Priestia megaterium: one gene and its partner. The protein of the gene in region 2 binds, or shares a complex with, the protein of the main gene of each other region. Links are inferred from orthologs where the notes say so. Each region holds a gene or a part of one and is shown on either strand. Other genes may lie near its edges.

Region 1 (3,703 bases), 4.9 Mb from region 2 along the record:
CCATCTGTAAAATTTGTTTGCGCTTTTCACTCATACGTTCCATCTCCTCTTTACGTTTTAGTCATTTAACTTTTATCTGCTTAATATTTGTATCCCTTTTACAATATTCCATACAAATACAACAACATTAACTAAAGAAACAACAACTAAAGCTACAATTAAAAGAATAAATACCGTTCCACTAGAGCCAGTAAGAGCAGGAAGCAAGAAGAATAAGAACAAGATCGCTGTAGCGATAGGTAATAAATGTGACAAAAATGCAGTTTTTGCATGTTTCTTTACTTCTATGTTATGAACAACAAAATAAATAATAATAGGTAATAAAAATGGTGCAAAGAAAACGCTAAAATAATTTAAGGAAGATAGTACGCGATTTCCTTCCATAATAATCAACTCCTTATATCATGTATTACGGTTTAATGAGTTAAAAAGTTTCATTCTTTATAAAAAAGACACCAATGCTGGTGTCTTTTAACGAGTTAATGCCTCTGCTTTTTCAACTTTTTTCTCCATACGCTTACGGTCACGTTCTAAAATTGGCTTCAAATAATGACCCGTATAGGATTCTTTTACTTTTGCCACTTCTTCTGGCGTACCCGTAGCCACAATTTGTCCGCCTTTATCTCCACCTTCAGGCCCTAAATCAAGCAGGTAATCAGCAGCTTTGATGACGTCTAAATTATGTTCGATCACTAGAACCGTATCTCCATTTTCAACTAAACGCTGGAGCACTTTTAATAATCGTGCAATATCATCGACATGAAGACCGGTAGTCGGTTCGTCTAAAATGTACAGCGTTCTTCCTGTTGAGCGGCGGTGAAGCTCTGAAGCTAACTTTACACGCTGTGCCTCTCCACCGGATAAAGTAGTAGCCGGCTGTCCAAGCGTGATATAACCAAGTCCTACATCGTAAATTGTCTGCAGCTTCCGCTTAATCTTTGGAATGTTTTCAAAGAAGTGAAGCGCGTCTTCAACCGTCATATCCAACACATCTGAAATGTTTTGATCTTTGTATTTCACTTCTAAAGTTTCACGATTATATCGTTTTCCGTGGCAGACTTCACAAGGGACGTATACATCTGGCAAGAAATGCATTTCAATTTTAATAATACCGTCTCCTCGACAAGCTTCACAACGGCCGCCTTTCACGTTAAAGCTAAAACGGCCTTTTTTATATCCGCGCACTTTTGCTTCGTTTGTTTGGGCAAATACATCTCGAATGTCATCGAATACACCTGTATACGTTGCAGGGTTCGAACGAGGCGTACGGCCTATTGGAGACTGATCAATATCAATGACTTTATCTAAGTGTTCAATGCCTTTGATTTCTTTATGTTCTCCTGCTTTGCTTTTTGCTTTATGCAGCTTTTGCGCCAATGATTTGTGAAGGATATCATTTACAAGCGTACTCTTACCTGATCCAGATACACCTGTAACAGCCGTGAACATACCTAACGGAAGCTTTGCTTTTACATTTTTTAAATTGTTTTCTTTTGCTCCTATAATTTCAATCATCCGATCTTTATCTATTGACCGTCTTTCTGCTGGAAGAGGAATAAACTTCTCTCCTGATAGATATTGACCCGTTAAAGAGTTTTCATCCTCCATCACTTCCTGAGGCGTACCTTGAGAAACAACGGCACCCCCGTGTACGCCGGCTCCTGGTCCGATATCAATTAAATAATCAGCTGCCATCATCGTATCTTCGTCATGTTCTACAACAATCAACGTATTTCCAATGTCGCGCATATCTTGCATTGTGCGAATTAAGCGATCATTGTCACGTTGATGAAGACCGATAGAAGGTTCATCTAAAATATAAAGAACCCCCGTCAAGCGAGAACCAATTTGAGTAGCCAAACGGATCCGCTGTGCTTCTCCTCCTGAAAGAGTTCCAGCAGAGCGGTTCAATGTTAAATAATCAAGTCCCACGTTAATGAGAAAGCTTAGACGCTCACGAATTTCACGCAGTATCATATCCGCAATCTTCATGTCTTTTTCAGATAGGCTGAGACTTTCAAAAAAATCATATGCTTCTTTTACTGAAAAGCGTGTTGTATCTCCTATATGCTTTTCGTCAATAAGCACCGCTAAGCTTTCGCGTTTTAAGCGATTTCCTTTACATTTTGGACAAGCTTGCTGAGCCATGTACTTTTCCATTTGCTCACGGATATAATCTGAACTTGTTTCATGATAACGGCGTTCTACGTTCCGAAGCACGCCTTCAAATTCGATATGATTTTCTCTTACTTGGCCAAAATCATTTTCATAGCGAAAGTAAATTTTTTCTTTACCGCTGCCATATAATACTTTATCAAATAAATGTTCCGGGATATCTCGCACCGGCACGTCCATATCGATGCCGTAATGTGTACATACGGCTTCAAGCAGCTGCGGGTAGTATTGAGAACTTGTTGGCTCCCAAGGTGCAATTGCGTGCTGACGAAGCGTTAAGTCATAGTTAGGAATAACTAAATCTTTATCTACTTCCAATTTCGTTCCTAACCCGTCACACGTTGGACACGCCCCGTACGGACTATTAAATGAAAACATGCGGGGCTCAAGTTCTCCAATGGAGAAACCACATTTTGGACAAGCATGATGCTCACTAAAAAGCAGTTCTTCTTCACCTATCACGTCAATAATTACTTTCCCTTCTCCAAGGCGAAGAGCTGATTCCAAAGAGTCCGACAAACGAGCGGCTACACCTTCTTTTACAACAACGCGATCAATCACTACTTCAATGGAGTGCTTTTTGTTTTTTTCCAGTTCAATTTCTTCTGTTATTTCACGCATTTCTCCGTCTACTCGAATGCGAACGTACCCTTCCTTTTTAATATCTTCTAATACTTTTACGTGGGTGCCTTTTCGGCCAGATACCACAGGGGCCAGTACTTGAAGTTTTGTGCGTTCAGGGTACTCTAAAATTCTATCTACCATTTGCTCAATCGTTTGAGACGTAATTTCAATTCCATGATTAGGACAAATCGGCTTTCCTACACGAGCAAACAAAAGGCGCAAATAGTCATAGATTTCGGTCACAGTTCCGACGGTTGAACGAGGGTTTCGGCTCGTTGTTTTTTGATCGATTGAAATAGCAGGCGACAATCCTTCGATCGAATCTACATCGGGCTTATCCATTTGACCTAAAAACTGTCTTGCATATGCCGAAAGCGACTCGACATAACGTCTTTGTCCTTCTGCATAGATTGTATCGAAAGCCAAAGAAGATTTACCAGAACCTGATAACCCTGTTAACACCACTAATTTGTCTCGTGGGATTTCAATATCGATATTTTTCAAATTGTGGGCTCGTGCACCTTTTACCACGATTTTTTCCATCGCCATGTTTTATCACCCTTCCGCTTTTAATTCTAGAATCAAGTCACGAAGCTCAGCTGCGCGTTCAAAGTTAAGCGCTTTGGCTGCTTCTTTCATTTCTTGTTCCATTTCTTCTACGAGCTTTGCTTTTTCTTTTTTGTTGAGCTTATCAAATGCCGGTGCTTCTTCATACGTTTCTGTATCTTCTGCTACTACTGTTGCACGAATTGAGCCTCGAACTTCTTTTTGAATCGTTGTTGGTGTAATACCATGCTCTTCATTGTAAGCTTCTTGAATACTTCTACGACGCTTGGTCTCATTGATAGCAATGTCCATGGAGTTTGTGATGCGATCTGCATACATAATGACATGTCCATTAGCA
Region 2 (4,451 bases):
TTTTTTAGAACTTCCTGCTACCGCAATAAATACATCGCGGTCACAAATAAGTACAGGATGACCTAAGCTATCGTATAGCGCTTCGCCATACTCTTTTGCAAAGTCTCCCAATTCACTAATTGGAGAATATTTCTTTAAAATAACTTCTCCATCGCGATCGACGAAAATCTCTAGCGGGTCTCCCTCTCGGATGCGAAGTGTTCTTCTAATTTCTTTTGGAATCACAACGCGACCCAAATCATCAATACGACGAACAATACCTGTTGCTTTCATTCATTGAAGCCTCTCTTTCATATGATGATTAAAATAGTTGGTGAATATCACTGATGGCTATATGATAAAAGGTTCACCTTTGTTGAGGTTAGTATTCTTCACTCTACAACTTCTATTCACCAACCATCTCTTTTTTTGTTAAAAAGTGTGCTTTTATTAAAAAAATGTCCAAAAAACCGCCAAAACATGGGGATTTGGATATTTTCATTTCAGCTATACAAAAAGAAGGCTCAAAAATGAGCCTTCTTTTTAATTCGTAACTTGTTCTTTTTTAACAGTGGCTACTCCTTTTACTAACTGATACACAATATTGAGCCATTCTTTTTGAGCAAGTCCTTTTACATTAACCACTAATTTTACTTTCTTGCCTTCCATACCTAAGCTGACCATTCTGCCAAATTGATCACCTAGCATGAATAATTTTTGGCCGTCTACCGTTGAGCTTGCTTCTTCAGACAACAGAATAGAAATTTCTTGTTTTGACTGAAGAATAGATTCTACTAAGTTCTGCGTTGCATATACTTTTGTTTCAGCTACTTTAAACAAATACTCAACCTCAGCCGGATACTCTCCAAAACGATCAATCATTTCATCCTGCAATTCTTGAATATCCTCTAGTGCTTCAATTCCTCTAAAGCGCTTATACATCTCAATTTTCAAGCGGCCGTCTGTAATGTACTGATCAGGGATATACGCGTCTAAGTCCAGATTCATTTCCACATTAAATTTCACACTTTCTCCGTCAGACCCGCGTCTTTCTTCTATCGCTTCTTTAAGCATTTGTGAGTAGAGATCGAAACCGACAGAATCGATAAATCCATGCTGCTGAGCACCCAGTAAGTTTCCGGCGCCACGTATTGAAAGATCGCGCATAGCAATTTTAAAACCAGAACCTAATTCGGTGAATTCTTTAATAGCTTGCAGACGCTTTTCAGCTACTTCTGTCAGTACTTTGTCTTTGTGATACGTAAAGTACGCATATGCCACGCGATTTGAACGACCTACACGCCCTCTTAATTGATACAGTTGTGATAATCCCATCTTATCAGCATTATTGACAATGAGCGTATTTACATTGGGAATATCTACTCCTGTTTCGATAATGGTTGTACTCACAATCACGTCATATTCGCCTTCTAAAAAGCTTAAGATAACCGCTTCGAGTTCTGTTTCATTCATTTTTCCGTGGGCATACGTTACCCTAGCATCAGGCACGAGCATCGAAATTTCTTCTGCTTTTCGTTCAATATCTTCTACGCGATTATATAAAAAGTAAACTTGGCCATCACGCGCTAACTCACGCTCAATCGCTTCACGAACTAAAACCGGATTATACTCCACTACATATGTTTGAACTGGAAAACGATTTTCAGGCGGCGTTTCAATAACAGACAAATCCCTTACGCCCAACATAGACATATGTAATGTTCGTGGAATAGGTGTTGCTGTAAGTGTAAGGACATCAACGTTTGCTTTCATTTGCTTGATTTTTTCCTTATGCGTTACACCAAAACGCTGTTCTTCATCGATAACTAACAATCCTAAATCTTTATAAATCACGTCTTTAGATAGTAAACGATGTGTACCAATCACTACATCTACGGTCCCGTTTTTTAGCCCTTTAATTGTTTCTTGCTGCTGTTTACGGCTGCGAAATCGGCTCAATAGCCCAATGTTGATTGGATAATCTTGAAAACGCTCACGGATGGTTTCATAATGCTGCTGAGCTAAAATAGTGGTTGGCACTAAAATAGCCACTTGTTTTCCATCTGTCACAGCTTTAAACGCAGCACGAATGGCTACTTCCGTTTTTCCATATCCAACGTCTCCACAAAGCAGACGATCCATTGGTCTTTCATGTTCCATATCCTTTTTAATTTCTTGTACAGAACGAAGCTGATCTTCGGTTTCTTGATAAGGGAAAGCTGTTTCAAATTCTCTCTGTAAATCGCCATCCGGGGAAAATGCATAACCTTTACTTGCTTCACGCTCTGCATACAGTTTAATTAAGTCATCAGCGATGTCTTGAACAGAAGACTCAACTTTTCGTTTCACTTTCTTCCAGTCATTTCCGCCAAGTTTATATACTTTTGGCTCTTTCCCTTCAGATCCTACGTATTTTTGTACTTGATCAATCTGTTCAACAGGAACGTACAGCTTGTCAGAGCCTTCATATTTGATATGGATATAATCTTTATGATTACCGTTAATCTCTAACGTTTCCATTCCTAAGTAACGGCCAATACCGTGGTTCACGTGAACGACATAGTCACCTACGTTTAACTCTGAATAGCTTTTAATACGCTCTGCATTGGAAAGCTTTTGACGGCGCTTTGATTTCTTTACCCGTTTTTTAAACAATTCTTCCTCGGTTAAAACAGCTAATTTTTGCATCGGCAGTTCAAAGCCCATTTGTAAATCGCCTTCAATAATTTGAACAAGACCTGGCACAAGCTGACCATTTCCATCTAAAATAGATGAATCAATATCATAATCTGCTAGCACACCTTCGAGTTTTTTCACGCGCTCTTTATCTGCTCCTAAGAGGACTACCGTATAATTAGCATTTTTCCAACGTTCAATTTCACTTTTTAATAAATTCATTTGGCCGTAAAACTGCTGCATCTGCTTACATGAAATATTAATAATATTTTGCGGACTCGTATACGATACGTGCTTCAAAAATAACGATAAGTATAAAAACTGATGTTTTGCTCGCTGAATAAGAGATGGGAGCTTATGAGATAATTGAACGTCTCGAACAATTTGCCCTTGTCCTAATAATTCCGTTATCCATTCAGCTTCCTCTGTTTCAAGCTGATCAGACGTTTCTTGAATTCGAGTTGTCTCATCAAAGATGACAAGACCGCCTTCTGGTAAATAATCTAGTAAACTAGCAGGCGATTCGTAGAAGAATGATAAATACTTGAACATATTTTCAAGAAGTTGACCTTGACGCAGCTGTTCAATTTCACCTTTAATATTTTCTGTTAAGGTAGCTTTTAGCGCTGCGTTTTTCACTTGTTGCAGCGTCGAAGCCAGCTGTGCTTCTAGTTCTTCAATTCCTTGGGCCACTTCATTTTGGTTCACAATGATTTCCGTAGCAGGGCCGATTGAAATTTCTTTTAACTGCTCTTGAGAGCGTTGATCCTCGATTGTAAAAGTACGAATGGAATCAATCTCCGTATCAAATAGTTCAATTCGGACAGGTAGCTCTTCTGTTAACGGATAAATGTCAATGATTCCTCCGCGCACACTAAACTCACCCGGAGCTGAAACCATCGATGCCCTCTCATAACCCAACTCAACTAACCTTTTTAAATAATGATCAACGTCGATGTCAATTCCCATTTGAAACGGCAGCTGCGTTTGCTCCCATCTTGCTTTAGGAGGCAGCAGCTTTCGAATTCCTGCAAGCGGTGTTACAACTACTCCACCTGTATGTTGACTCCAATAATTGAGTACTTCAATTCGCTGAGCCTTTAATTCTGGACTTGCAATCCCCACTTCTGTAGCAACTAAATCGTTAACAGGGTATAAGAAAACGTCTTTTTCCGGTAAAAGATGCAAAAGGTCTTCATACACTTTTTGGGCTTGATATAAATTATGAGTCACTACTAATAAGGGGTATTTTTTATCCTCATTTAAGAGTGCCATTAATACAGATCGAGCTGAACCGGAAATTCCCGTTACTAACTGTTCTTTCAAACCTTCTTCTAAACTGCTGACAACAGCTCCAATTTCTGTATTTTCTTCAAATTGCTGTCTAATCCCTCGCAAAGGAATTCCCTCCTCCCATGATATGTCTAAACTAAACAGAAAAACGCTTTGGTTTGAGACCAAAGCTTTTTATTGTATAAATGTTTCGTACTGATGATAGTCTGGATTTCGTTCTAGCGCTTCTTGACAGTCTTCACAAATAATTTTAACCACGATATCTCCACTATTATGGTAGTGAATAAAGTCTTTTCGTTCATCTGCGGTCAGGTGATTAAAACCGAGTGCTTCTGTATTGTGAGCTGTCTTTTCTATCATACCGACTTTTGCGCCACAATGTCTACAGAAATAATGAATAGACATACAAATCCTCCCAAATCTTTTAGTGTTAGTATGGACGATTGAGAGAAATTTTATTCTACTTAATTATAGCGATTCATTACTTCTAAGAACGGTTTACC

Evidence for each region.
Region 1: the proteins of mfd (region 2) and uvrA are in contact, whole or in part, in a crystal structure (PDB 4DFC), measured with the Escherichia coli proteins. The link is inferred for Priestia megaterium from one-to-one orthologs.

The regions. Positions count from the first base shown.
Region 1 is NZ_CP085442.1:4,935,916-4,939,618, forward strand. Bases 272-3,652 are described here. They hold uvrA (excinuclease ABC subunit UvrA), read right to left. Parts: upstream 3,349-3,652; coding sequence 472-3,348; downstream 272-471. Other genes in these bases: LIS78_RS25710 (hypothetical protein), read right to left, coding at 272-384; uvrB (excinuclease ABC subunit UvrB), read right to left, coding at 3,355-3,652. Also shown: LIS78_RS25705 (DUF4097 family beta strand repeat-containing protein), read right to left, coding at 1-34; more of LIS78_RS25710, read right to left, coding at 73-271; more of uvrB, read right to left, coding at 3,653-3,703. UniProt on the Escherichia coli protein: The UvrABC repair system catalyzes the recognition and processing of DNA lesions. UvrA is an ATPase and a DNA-binding protein. A damage recognition complex composed of 2 UvrA and 2 UvrB subunits scans DNA for abnormalities.
Region 2 is NZ_CP085442.1:61,791-66,241, reverse strand. What follows is about bases 323-4,451. They hold mfd (transcription-repair coupling factor), read right to left. Parts: upstream 4,054-4,451; coding sequence 523-4,053; downstream 323-522. Other genes in these bases: pth (aminoacyl-tRNA hydrolase), read right to left, coding at 4,413-4,451; fin (anti-sigma-F factor Fin), read right to left, coding at 4,123-4,353. Outside these bases: spoVT (stage V sporulation protein T), read right to left, coding at 1-273. UniProt on the Escherichia coli protein: Couples transcription and DNA repair by recognizing RNA polymerase (RNAP) stalled at DNA lesions. Mediates ATP-dependent release of RNAP and its truncated transcript from the DNA, and recruitment of nucleotide excision repair machinery to the damaged site.